2 regions of the Pseudomonas sp. DG56-2 genome follow, and region 2 is predicted to be linked to the other one. Evidence: predicted binding sites of a transcription regulator. Region 2 holds the regulator's gene; the other holds the start of a gene.
The links. Region 2 encodes sigma-54, which starts transcription at its own class of promoters, with help from an activator protein. Its sites were predicted from a motif close to ANTGGCATNNANNTTGCTNT; they were not measured.

Region 1: a site for sigma-54 is predicted at 1,365-1,384, ahead of D3Z90_RS07370 (circularly permuted type 2 ATP-grasp protein). Genes of this name have one in related genera too.

Annotation. Positions count from the first base shown of each region.
Region 1 is NZ_CP032311.1:1,568,163-1,574,798, reverse strand. It holds gene D3Z90_RS07370 (circularly permuted type 2 ATP-grasp protein) at 1-1,332, opposite strand, end outside; gene D3Z90_RS07365 (ribonuclease E inhibitor RraB) at 1,496-1,828, opposite strand; gene D3Z90_RS07360 (hypothetical protein) at 2,014-2,250, opposite strand; gene D3Z90_RS07355 (LTA synthase family protein) at 2,397-4,481, opposite strand; gene D3Z90_RS07350 (methylated-DNA--[protein]-cysteine S-methyltransferase) at 4,696-5,169, shown strand; gene D3Z90_RS07345 (PLDc N-terminal domain-containing protein) at 5,216-5,419, opposite strand; gene D3Z90_RS07340 (ZIP family metal transporter) at 5,548-6,489, shown strand; gene D3Z90_RS07335 (hypothetical protein) at 6,486-6,636, opposite strand, start outside.
Region 2 is NZ_CP032311.1:4,740,386-4,747,021, reverse strand. It holds gene D3Z90_RS21775 (ZIP family metal transporter) at 1-358, shown strand, start outside; gene D3Z90_RS21770 (HPr family phosphocarrier protein) at 376-648, opposite strand; gene rapZ (RNase adapter RapZ) at 669-1,523, opposite strand; gene ptsN (PTS IIA-like nitrogen regulatory protein PtsN) at 1,526-1,990, opposite strand; gene hpf (ribosome hibernation-promoting factor, HPF/YfiA family) at 2,003-2,311, opposite strand; gene D3Z90_RS21750 (RNA polymerase factor sigma-54) at 2,390-3,883, opposite strand; gene lptB (LPS export ABC transporter ATP-binding protein) at 4,062-4,787, opposite strand; gene lptA (lipopolysaccharide transport periplasmic protein LptA) at 4,788-5,312, opposite strand; gene lptC (LPS export ABC transporter periplasmic protein LptC) at 5,299-5,871, opposite strand; gene D3Z90_RS21730 (HAD family hydrolase) at 5,880-6,404, opposite strand; gene D3Z90_RS21725 (KpsF/GutQ family sugar-phosphate isomerase) at 6,405-6,636, opposite strand, start outside.

The sequences.
Region 1 (6,636 bases), 2.6 Mb from region 2:
CACCCGCGTCAGGCCGCCGGGCACCACCCGGGTTTCGCGGCCAGACAGTACAAACGGGCGTAAATCGATGTGTCGAGGGGCGATGCCGTTTTCAACAAAGGTCGGACAGGTGGACAGCGACAGGGTTGGCTGGGCGATATAGGCCGCAGGGCGCGCCTTGATCCTGGCGGCAAACGCTTCGATTTCGGCCCGCGTCGCCGCCGGCCCCACCAGCATGCCGTAGCCACCCGAGCCCTGGGTTTCCTTGACCACCAGCTCAGGCAGGTGCGCCAGCACATGGGACAGCTCTGCGGGTTTGCGGCACTGCCAGGTCGGGACGTTCTTGAGGATCGGCTCCTCATCCAGATAGAAACGAATCATGTCGGTGACATAGGGATAGACCGATTTATCGTCGGCCACCCCAGTGCCGATGGCGTTGGCCAACACCACGTTGCCGCAGCGATAGGCCGAAAGCAGCCCTGGCACGCCGAGCAGCGAATCAGGATTGAACGCCAGGGGATCGAGGAAAGCATCATCCAGGCGCCGATAGATCACATCCACCGCCTTGGGGCCATCGGTGGTGCGCATGAACACGCGCTCATCGCGCACGAACAAGTCGGCACCTTCCACCAGTTCGACGCCCATCTCCCGCGCCAGGAAGGCGTGCTCGAAAAAAGCACTATTGAAGCGCCCAGGGGTCAGCACGACCACGCTGGGGTCATCCAGGGGGCTGGCGCTTTTCAGGGTGTCGAGCAACAGATTGGGGTAGTGGTCGATAGGCGCGATGCGCTGGGCGGCGAACAGCTCAGGGAACAACCGCATCATCATCTTGCGGTCTTCGAGCATGTAGCTGACGCCGCTAGGGGTACGCAAATTATCTTCGAGCACGTAATAGCTGCCATCGCCATCACGGACCAGATCGATACCCGAAATGTGCGAGTAGATATCGCGGTGCAGGTCCAGCCCCTGCATAGCCAATTGGTACTGATCGTTGGCCAGCACCTGCTCTGCGGGAACGATTCCAGCGCGGATAATGCGCTGGTCGTGGTAAAGGTCGGCCAGGAACAGGTTCAGGGCCTTGACCCGTTGAATGCAGCCACGCTCGACCATGCGCCATTCGCTGGCCGGAATACTGCGTGGAATGGTGTCGAACGGAATCAGGCGCTCGGTACCCTGCTCGTCGCCATAAAGGGTGAAGGTAATACCGGCGCGATGGAACAGCAGATCGGCTTCGCGCCGACGCTGCGCCAGCAATTCCGGCGGGGTGTCGGCCAACCAGCGGGCGAACTCCCGGTAATGAGGACGGACCAGGCCGTCAGCGCTATACATCTCATCGTAAAAGGTGCGGATCATGCCGAACTCCTTGTCACCCGTGCACCCAGGCCATCGCAAGCCTCGTGCCAGCGGCATTAATCCTTTAATTTCAACAGGTTGTATTTTGAATAAAGAACGGTTGCACCAGATGCGTGCAACCGTTCGATCACGTTGGTAGGCGACGCTTCATTGCGAAGCGTTGTCAGGCCAGCTGGCGTTCCTGTTTCACGCCCCAGCCTTCGATTTCACCATCCAGGGGAGCTATCAACGCTTCGAAGTCCTGTTCGAATTCGTCAATGCCGCCATAGGTGGCGTACATCACCTTGCTTAACTCCAAATGCCAGGCGCCATCGTCACGCTCATGGATCTGAGCGCTGAGCGACTCCCCACGAAACTGTCCTGCTGCCCGTCGTGCCCGTGCCTCATCGGGAAAAACCGCGTAGAACTCAATGGGATGAATCTGGGCGAAGTTAAAGCCACCCTCTTTCATCTGACGCAGCACTGTGCTGCTGATGTCCTCGTATTGGCTGCTCATGAATCGTCCTCCTAACTACCGATGGATAGACTTTCAGTGCAAAACGCACCTGCCCGCGACACAAATCGTGCGGGGGCAATTCGAGCTGATGCATGACGTGGATCGGCAAGTCCGGGCAGCCAAAAAAACGGCCCGACCTTGATTGCAGCGTAGCGCGAAGTTGCCAAGCGCGCCAACTAGAGGGCTCAAGGCGCCTCGCTAATCGACGTTATCTCCACCCCACTCTGCTCTTTCAGCCATTTGGCAGTGGGCATGGAGGCGCGATCCTGGAAATCATTGAGGTCCAGCTCATCCATGACCGGATACAGATGGGCGCGTATCAGCCGCGCCGCCTCCTCGATACCAGGTTCCTGCTCGGACATGAATGGCAGCGAGGTGCGCTCGCCCTTCTGGTCAACAAAGGTAATGACCCATGCTTTCATTGGACTCTCCTCTGCATCGACACTCCAGGTAAATCTGCCTACTTCACGTTGACCGCGTCGAGTGAAAAAAATTTTAGACAAAGGTTCCAGCGGCCATAAAAAAAGAGGCCCGAAGACCCCTTTCTTAGTGCGGCACGGACAATGTGTTACTCAGGTGTACCGTGGACAACGCCTGCAGTGTTATCCAGCAAGCTCTTGGTGGCTGTCTGGATAAACGACTCAAGCTTGTGGGTCAGGTCCTGTTGATCCGGGCTTTCGATCAGTTCGGCCTTGAAATTTGCCCCCAGCTCATAGCGATACATGCGCGGTGACATGTCCTTGGATTCGATGAGGATACGATCCCCCTTCACCAGGCCAACAATCTGCTCGCTGCCCGAAGGCTTGATCATGCCGAAGCCCTGATCGCCAGCCGGCAGGTTGAGCAAGTCACGGCCCCAGCATTGGTGACGGGTTTCACCACCCAGGCGGCCCATGATGGTCGGCACGATGTCGATCTGCGTGCCGACGGTGTGGTTGACCGCACCGAACTTTTCCTGGATGCCCGGCGCAATCAGCAGCAGCGGCACGTTGAAGCGGCCCAGATCCAGCTCGGTCACTTGCTGGTGGTTGCCAAAACCATGGTCACCCACAATCACGAACAGGGTCTCGTTGAAGTACGGCTCTTTGCGTGCCTTCTCGAAGAACTGACCCAGGGCCCAGTCCGAGTAACGCATTGCAGTCAGGTGCTGATCCAGGCGCCCCTGGCCGGTGACGGGCTCCACCGGCAATTGCGCAGGCAACGCGTACGGCGTGTGGTTGGACAGGGTCTGCAGCAATGCATAGAACGGCTTCTTGCCGTAGTTTTTGGCCAGCTCTTCGGCGCCACGGTCGAACATGTCCTGGTCGGACACACCCCAGGTAGGGTCGGAGAACACCGGATTGACGAAATCATTGCGACCAATAAACGTGGTCATGCCCTGATTGCCGAAGAACCCCGACTGGTTGTCCCAGGCGAAATCGCCGTTGTAGACATACACGTCGTCGTAATCACGCGCACTGAGCAGCGCTGGCAGGCCAGACAGCTTGTGACCGCCTTCGGGCGTCTGCATCAGGTATTCGAACCCTGGCAGGTTCGGGTAACAGGCCATGGTGGCGAACATACCCTGGTGGGTATGGGTGCCGTTGGAGAAGAAGCGGTCGAACAACAGCCCTTCTTTGGCCAGCTTGTCGAAGTACGGGGTGATGTTGTTCGGGCTGCCCAGCGCGCCAACCGAGTGGCCGGCGAAGCTTTCCATGAGGATCACCACAACGTTCTTGATCGGCAGGGTGTTGGCGGTTGGTGGGGTGAAATCACGGCGCACGGCTGCGCTGTCGGCATCGACCAGCTTGTCGTTGTCGGTCAGCAGCATGTCACGCACCGTCTGGGTTGCCAGGGTTTGCTCGATGGTTGATTTCCAGACATTGGCGCGGTCTTCACCGAAACGGCTCTTGGCCGCATCGATCAAGGTCAGGGTGCCATTGAGGCCCAACTGATTGACGAAGTTCGAATCGGTGGTGAAGGCATCCCCCCAACGCATGGGTGGGCCCTGACGCAGCGTGCCGCGCGCGGCGATTACCGCCACCAGCAGGATCATGAAGAACACCACACCACGCACATACCATGGCGCAACGGCGCGCGTGTTTGCGGTTTGATTCTGATAGGCGCCACGCGGACGGGTCAGGCGGTCGATGCCTTTGAACAGCAAGCTCAGCAACCAGGTACCAAAGGCCCAGGCCAACAGGTAGCGCACCACCGGGAAGCCGTACCAGAGCATACTCAGTACGGTTTTCGGATCTTCCTTCACATACTGGAACACCAGGCCGTTCAGGCGTTGATGGAACTCGCGATAGAAGTCCAGCTCCATCAGGCCGAGGAACATGACAATGCTCGAGGCCAGGGTCAGCCAGATCCGGAACAGACCGCGGGCAGCCATGGCCCGGGCACTGAGAACGGCCAACAGCAGTGGAATGCTCAGATAAACGACAACCCGCAGGTCAAACCGCAGGCCATTGAGGAAACCCTCGGCCACGGTCGACATCGGTGTGTCACCGATCATGTCGCTGTTATAGATCAGCAGAGCCAGGCGCACCAGGCTGAGCATGACCATGATCACCAGGCCACACAGCAAGGTGTAGGCCAGGTGCGATGTTAGCGTCGGTTGCAGCGGGCGCGACGCAGCCCGCTGATCACTCAAGGCGTCCGTGTTAGCCATGGATTGGAAGATCCCTAGGATTCAGATTCAAAGAAGGCAAAAAAAGCGAATCGGCAAATGTGCACTAAACCCAAGTCCAATGCACGGCCATTCGGCGAACGGATAATTGCGCGCGCGAATTCTCCATAATCGAATGTGAAAATTTCGTTGAGTGACACGCCGGGTAACGACTTGCGGTAAGGTAGCGAGTACTTCATCGCCCAGGCGTCATGCCATGTATTACCGCTATCAGCCCAGCCCGCTTGGCCCACTCTTGCTCGCGGGGGACGAACAGGGCCTGCATCTGATTCACATGGATGCTGCCCAGCCATGGGCGCTTTCAAGTGCCTGGCAACCCGCGCATAGCCAGCTCGATGCGGTAAGCCGTCAGTTGGACGAATACTTCGCCGGCAAACGAGAAGCGTTCGATGTACAGCTGGCACCCATGGGTACTGCTTTTCAGCGAGAAGTGTGGCAAGCCTTGCAGCGCATCCCTTACGGCACGACCTGCAGCTATGCAACCCTTGCTCAGCGAATCGGCCGGCCCCGCGCCATCCGCGCCGTCGGTACCGCCAATGGCGCCAACCCCATCTCGATCATCGTGCCCTGCCATCGCGTGATTGGCAGCAATGGCACCCTGACCGGCTATGCCGGTGGCGTGGAGCGCAAGCAGCAATTGCTCGAGCTTGAAGGGGCGTGGCTCATCTGATTCTGCAGTGCCCCGCTGCCACTGGGGAGGGGGCATCTCTGCAAGTCTATCGTGGGGAAAACCCACTGCTGCCGCCGCGCGGCCCGGCAATGGCCCAGATGATCAGGCCGAGCACCGGCAGCAACAGTATCAACAGGATCCAGAGGATTTTTGCGCCCAAACCCGCGCCACTCTTGAGCACGTTGATGATCGCCCAGATATCCAGTGCCAGGATTATCAGGCCCACCAGGCCATTGAATGTAGATCCCATGCTCTTGCTCCTTTGGTCGAGACTGCCCAAAGGATAGCTGGCTATGACGCCCATAGACGCTAATGGTTGGCTGCCAGGCATCGGCACTGGTTAAACTTGGGGCATTGACCCGTTTCAGTGAGGTATCTATGCCATCAGCCCACAGCTCCAGCAGCCCCGCCCCGGCGTCACTCTGGAATGCCTGGCTGCAGCAGGCGCAGTCCAGCCCCTGGCTGAGCGCAGGGTTGGGTTTGAGCCTGCTGGTTGTGCTTGGCTTGCTGATAGCCAGTGCCTGGAACGCCGTACACGGCGATCACCAGGAAAACCTGCACATGGCCATGCTCGGCGGCCTGGCAGGCTTTGCCGCCACCGCCCTGGGAGCGATGATGGCGGTGGTACTGCGCGAAGTCAGCACCCGCAATCAGGATGTGATGCTCGGCTTCGCCGCCGGCATGATGCTCGCCGCCAGCTCGTTTTCATTGATTCTGCCGGGCCTGGATGCGGCACGAGAAATTACCGGCAATGGTCCCTACGCGGCGTTGACGGTGGTGGTCGGCATGGGGCTCGGGGTGTTGCTGATGCTTGGCCTGGACCGCTTCACCCCGCACGAACACGAAAGCACGGGGCCTTGCGGCCCGCAGGCCGATCGGATCAACCGGGTATGGCTGTTTGTGCTGGCAATCACCCTGCACAACTTGCCTGAAGGCATGGCCATTGGTGTCAGCTTCGCTACGGGTGATTTGAATGTGGGCCTGCCGCTTACCAGCGCCATCGCCATTCAGGACATCCCCGAAGGCCTGGCGGTGGCGCTGGCCTTGCGCGCCACAGGGCTTTCAACCCTCAAGGCCGCATTGGTGGCAGTCGGTTCCGGCCTGATGGAGCCGATTGGTGCAGTGATCGGCCTGGGTATTTCCACCGGGTTTGCCATTGCCTACCCCGTGAGCATGGGCCTGGCAGCCGGCGCGATGATCTTTGTGGTGTCCCACGAAGTCATTCCGGAAACCCACCGCAATGGCCACCAGACCTCGGCGACCCTTGGCTTGATGGGCGGCTTCGCGGTAATGATGTTCCTCGATACCGCCCTGGGTTAAACGTGTACAGCCACCCGCAGCGCTTCCAGTGATGGCGCTGCGGCAATACCGACTTCGGCGCACAGTTCGAGCACCCGCGGCAGGTCATTGGCGCCGACCAGCACCAACTGCAGTTCATCATCCAGTAACTGACTGAAGTTCATCAGC
Region 2 (6,636 bases):
CGGTGGGATGGCCGATGCCGACAGTCTGGCGATGGGCATCGCGCTGCAGGACGTGCCTGAAGGTCTGGTGATTGCCCTGGTCTTGGCTGGCGCCGGTATGGCCCGGTTCAAGGCCTTCGCCATTGGTGCGGCATCTGGACTGGTCGAGCCGGTGGCGGCGGTGATTTGTGCCTGGCTGGTGACGGTGGCGCAGGTGCTGTTGCCGCTTGGCTTGGCCTGCGCGGCTGGGGCCATGTTGCTGGTGGTGACCCAGGAGATCATTCCCGAGTCACGCAGCAACGGTCATCATCGCCTGGCAAGCCTGGGGCTTTGCGTGGGCTTCTGCCTGATGATGGTGATGGATACGGCCTTGTCTTGAGAGGCGGGCGAGGGCGCTTACTCGCCCTCGTCGAAGTAGTTGTTGATCAGCTCGATCAGTGCCGTGAGCGCTGCATCTTCATCTTCACCCTCGGTGTGCAAGTGAACCTGGGTACCTTTGCCCGCGGCGAGCATCATTACCGCCATGATGCTCTTGCCGTCCACCAGTTTGTCGGGGGCTCGACCGACGCGCACGGTACAGGGGAAGCGTCCGGCCACGCCGACAAACTTTGCCGCAGCCCGGGCGTGCAGCCCCAGCTTGTTAATGATGGTTATTTCACGAGCGGGCATCGCGGCGGTGGTCCTGTGGGCTAGAGGTCGCGGTGGCGAACCTGGACATTCTTCAAGGATTGCTGCAGCAACTGGCCCAGGCGTTCAGTCAAATAAACCGAACGGTGGTGTCCCCCGGTACAGCCAATGGCAATGGTTACGTAAGCGCGGTTGCTGGCGGCAAAGCGTGGCAACCATTTAAGCAGGTAGCTGGAGATGTCCTGGTACATTTCCTCGACATCAGGCTGTGCAGCGAGGTAATCGATAACAGGCTGTTCGAGCCCGGAGTGATCACGCAGTTCCGGCTTCCAGTAAGGGTTGGGCAGGCAGCGCACATCGAACACGAGGTCGGCATCCACCGGCATGCCGCGCTTGAAACCGAACGACTCGACCAGAAATGCAGTACCAGGCTCCGGCTGGTTGAGCAGGCGTAGCTTGATCGAGTCACGTAACTGATAGAGGTTCAGGTTGGTGGTGTCGATCTTCAGGTCGGCAAGGTCGGCAATCGGCCCCAGCAGGTCGGTTTCGACCTTGATCGCTTCGGCCAGCGAGCGATTGGCGTTAGTCAGCGGATGGCGCCTGCGGGTTTCCGAGAAGCGCTTGAGCAGCGTTTCTTCATCGGCATCCAAGTACAGCACATCACATTGAATGTGCTTGCTTCGGGCGTCCTCCAGAAGTTCCGGGAATCGAGTCAGGTGACTCGGGAGGTTACGCGCATCGATCGACACTGCCACTTTCGGCTGCATCAACTCGGTGTTGATCAGGGCGTTTTCAGCCAGCTGCGGCAGCAGTCCGGCAGGCAGGTTATCGATGCAGTAGTAGCCGTGGTCCTCCAGGACTGCGAGGGCGGTGCTCTTGCCGGAGCCGGATCGGCCACTGACGATAATCAGGCGCATGTTCAGTGCTCGTTCTGTACGTCCAGTACAACCTGGTACAGGGCTTCACTGCTCTGGGCGGCACGTAGCCGGTCACGCACGTCCTTTCGGTCGAGCATGCTGGCAATTTGGCGCAACAGCTCGAGGTGCGCATCGGTAGCCGCTTCGGGAACCAGCAGGACAAACAGCAGATCGACCGGGGCGCCATCGATGGCGTCATAGTCGATCGGTGCTTCCAGGTGTATCAGGGCGCTGATGGGGGAAGTGCAACCTTTGAGGCGGCAATGTGGAATGGCAATGCCATTACCAAATCCGGTCGACCCGAGTTTCTCCCGGGCAAACAGGCTTTCAAAAACGATCTGCATCTCCAGGTCCGGAACTTCCCGGTGGATCAGGGTGGCGACTTCCTGGAGGGCGCGCTTTTTACTGCCACCCGGCGCGTTCACCAAGGAACGGCCGGGGGTCAGGATGGTTTCAAGTCGGATCATGGATGAGGGGGATCAGCGGGCCGCTGCACCTTGCAGCAGGCTTTGCTGTTTTTCCTTGTGTTTTTTCAGTTGGCGGTCGAGCTTGTCGGTCAAGGCGTCGATCGCTGCATACATGTCTGTGTGTTCGGCATTTGCAACCACTTCGCCGCCGGGAATAAACAGCGTTGCTTCAATTTTCTGCTGCAGTTTCTCGACCTTCATGATCACCGTTACGTTGGTAATCTTGTCAAAGTGCCCTTCCAGCCGTTTCAGTTTCTGTTCGACGTACTCGCGCAGCGGCTGGGTGACTTCTACATGCTGTCCACTGATATTGACTTGCATACAGCTTCTCCTTTTGTTGCCCGTGCATAAGAGGCAGGTGTTGCGCCTGCCACTGAACTGCTGTGGCGATCCTAGGGGCTACATCAGTCGCTTGCGTTCACTCGACGGTGCAATGCCGAGGGACTCGCGGTACTTGGCGACGGTGCGACGGGCTACCTGGATGCCTTGTGCCTCCAGTAAACCAGCGATCTTGCTGTCACTCAATGGCTTTTTCTGATTTTCCGCTGCAACCAGTTTTTTGATGATCGCGCGAATCGCTGTAGACGAGCACTCGCCGCCTTCAGAGGTGCTTACGTGGCTGGAGAAAAAGTACTTCAGCTCGTAAATTCCCCGAGGTGTATGCATGTATTTTTGCGTGGTGACCCGAGAAATGGTCGACTCGTGCATGCCCACCGCCTCGGCGATGTCGTGCAGGACCAATGGCTTCATTGCTTCGTCGCCGTGGTCGAGGAAACCACGCTGGTGCTCGACGATCTGGGTGGCAACCTTCATCAGGGTTTCGTTGCGGCTCTGCAGGCTTTTGATGAACCATCGAGCCTCCTGCAACTGGTTGCGCATGAAGGTGTTGTCGGCACTGGTATCGGCGCGGCGCACGAATCCTGCGTACTGCGGGTTGACCCGCAGGCGCGGCACGGCTTCCTGGTTGAGTTCGACCAGCCAGCGCTCGTTGTCCTTGCGTACGATTACGTCGGGGACTACATATTCGGGCTCGCTGGATTCGATCTGCGAGCCCGGGCGAGGGTTGAGGCTCTGGACCAGTTCAATGACCTGGCGCAACTCGTCTTCCTTGAGTTTCATCCTGCGCATCAATTGGCTGTAGTCGCGACTGCCGAGCAGGTCGATGAAGTCTCGCACCAGTCGCTGGGATTCGGCCATCCAGGGGGTATTGGCTGGCAGCTGGCGCAATTGCAGCAGCAAGCACTCACTGAGGTTGCGCGCGCCGATTCCGGACGGTTCGAACTGCTGGATACGGTGCAGCACGGCTTCGACTTCATCGAGCTCGATGTCCAGCTCGGGATCGAAGGACTCGCAGATTTCCTCGAGGGTTTCGTCCAGGTAGCCCTGGCTGTTGATGCAGTCGATCAGGGTAACGGCGATGAGCCGATCGGTATCGGACATCGGCGCCAGGTTCAACTGCCAGAGCAGGTGGCTTTGCAGGCTCTCGCCCGCCGACGTACGGGTGGTGAAGTCCCACTCGTCATCGTCGTTGCTGGGCAGGCTGCTGGCGCTGGTTTGGTAGATGTCTTCCCAGGCGGTATCGACGGGAAGTTCGTTGGGTATGCGCTCGCTCCATTCGCCATCTTCCAGGTTATCCACAGTTTGCGTGGTTTCCTGGAAGCTGCTGTCCTGGACTTCGGCGACAGGCTTGCTTTCGGCGTTATCCGCCATCGGGTCGCTGTTATCGAAGTCCTCGCCTTCTTCCTGGCGTTCGAGCATCGGGTTCGACTCCAGCGCTTCCTGGATTTCCTGTTGGAGGTCCAGGGTAGACAGCTGGAGTAGTCGGATAGCCTGTTGCAACTGAGGAGTCATCGTCAGTTGCTGGCCCATTCTTAGGACGAGCGATGGTTTCATGGCAGGGGCTTAACACCTTTTTCGCCGGCGCACATGCGCCATCCACTACAAGGGCACCGAAGCGCCAACTTTAAGCAAGTTATATGCCTGAAATTGGAGCGTTTGCCTAGGGTGCCGTACCAATTAAGCCGGATTTCACCGGATCAGCAGCCCAAGGCAAATGCTGGTCGCTTCGAACTTACAAGCGGAACTCGTGGCCCAGGTAGACCTCTTTGACCAGGTCGTTGGCCAGGATAGTCTCTGCGTCGCCTTCGGCAATCAGTTGACCATCATTGACGATGTAAGCTGTTTCGCAGATATCCAGGGTCTCTCGGACGTTGTGGTCGGTGATCAACACACCGATGCCCTTGGCCTTGAGGTGGTGGATGATCTGCTTGATGTCACCGACCGAAATCGGGTCGACACCGGCAAAGGGTTCATCGAGCAGGATGAATTTCGGCGCGGTAGCCAGGGCGCGGGCAATTTCCACGCGGCGACGTTCGCCACCGGAAAGGCTCATGCCAAGGTTGTCGCGAATGTGGCTGATGTGAAATTCCTGCAGCAGGCTTTCCAGTTCTTTGCGACGTCCGGCGGTGTCGAGGTCCTTGCGGGTCTCGAGGATCGCCATGATGTTGTCGGCAACCGAAAGCTTGCGAAAGATCGAGGCTTCTTGCGGCAGGTAGCCGATGCCGGCGCGTGCGCGGCCATGCATGGGCTGGTGGCTGACATCCAGGTCGTCGATCAGGACGCGGCCCTGATCGGCCTGGACCAGGCCAACGATCATGTAGAAGCAGGTGGTCTTGCCGGCGCCGTTAGGGCCTAGCAGGCCGACGATCTGGCCGCTGTCGATAGACAGGCTGACGTCGCGTACCACTTGCCGGCTCTTGTAGCTCTTGGCCAGGTGCTGGGCTTTGAGGGTCGCCATTTACTCGGCCTTCTTCTTCGGCTGGATCACCATGTCGATACGTTGGCGCGGCGTGGTCACGTTGCCGCCACGACCGGCAGTCGCTACCTGGGACTTGGTGTTGTAGACGATCTTCTCGCCTTCGGTGGTATTGCCTTCGTTGACTACCTTGGCACGGTCGGTGAGCACGACCAGATCTTTTTGTGCCTGGTACTGGATGGTCACGGCATAGCCTTGCATTTTGTCGGGCTTGGCGGCGCTCTGCTGCTGCTCGAAGTAGGCCAGGTTGCCCACCGAAGTCACCACGTCGATATCGCCGGATTCGGCGCGCGTGATGGTTACGGTATTGCCTTTGATCATCATCGACCCTTGAGTGATGATGACGTCGCCGGTATAGGTGGCAACGCCTTTCTTGTCATCCAGATGCGCGTTGTCGGCCTGGATACGGATAGGCTGATCGCGGTCGTTCGGCAGGGCCCAGGCGCTCGCGCTTCCCAGTGCTGCGCTCAGGCTGAGCAAAAAGGGGAGGGTTTTAACGAGCCTCATACTGTCCTCTTACGTTAGAAAGCAGGTCCATCCTGCCTTCTTTCAAATACGCTTTCATTCCATTGCCCGTAGTGACGCCACCGGCGCCGTCGATTCTAACGGCTTGCTCGGTTTGAGCATATTGCTTCTGCGGGAATACGGTCATGCGACTGCTGGTAATGATCATGGTGCGGTTCTTTTCATCGGTCCGGGCAACCCGTACCGAGTCGATCAGTTCCACTTCAGTGCCGTCAGGATTGACCTCGCCCTTTTCACTTTGCACATGCCAAGGGTAGGTGGTGCCGCGATACATCTGCAGGTCCGGCTTGGTCAGCAAGGTCACTTCGCTGACCATGAGGTGCTCGACCTTATCTGCAGTCATCTCGTACTGCATTTTGCCATCAGGCAGGAACTGCACGCTGTGGGCATTGGTGGCGTAGTAATCGATTGCGTTCTTGTCGACGGTCGCCTGGGGCTTGTCGAGGAAGGTCTCGGGACTGATGTTCCAGTAGCCGACCGCCACCAGCAAGGCGGCGATCACACTGAACAGCGCAATGGTTCGAATCTTTTTACTGAACATGTGTCGCTCTACAGGTAATTGGCATTGGCCGCGTCGAGATTGCCCTGGGCTTGCAGGATCAACTCGCAGAACTCTCGTGCGGCGCCTTCACCGCCACGGGCCTTGGTGATCCCGTGGGCGTGCTCGCGTACGAAGGTTGCGGCATTGGCCACTGCCATGCCCAGGCCGACGCGACGGATCACCGGCAGGTCGGGCAGGTCGTCGCCCAGATAGGCGACCTGTTCATAGCTTAGGTTGAGTTGGCCAAGAAGTTCGTCCAGCACCACCATTTTATCTTCGCGGCCTTGATACAGGTGAGGAATACCGAGGTTCTTGGCCCGGCGTTCGACTACCGGGGTTTTGCGCCCACTGATAATTGCCGTGGTAACGCCCGAGGCCATGAGCATTTTAATGCCTTGGCCATCGAGAGTGTTGAATGTCTTGAACTCGCTGCCATCTTCGAGGAAATACAAACGCCCGTCGGTCAAGACGCCATCAACGTCGAAGACGGCGAGTTTGATGGCCTTGCCACGTTGAAGCAGGTCCTGGCTCATTTACATCACTCCCGCACGCAACAGATCGTGCATGTTCAGGGCGCCAACCGGGCGCTCGTTCTTGTCGATCACAACCAGGGCGCTGATCTTGTGATCTTCCATGATTTTCAGGGCCTCGGCGGCGAGCATTTCGGCACGGGCAGTCTTGCCATGAACGGTCATGACGTCTTCGATCAGGGTTGTGTGCACATCGATGCTGCGATCCAGGCTGCGGCGCAAGTCACCGTCGGTG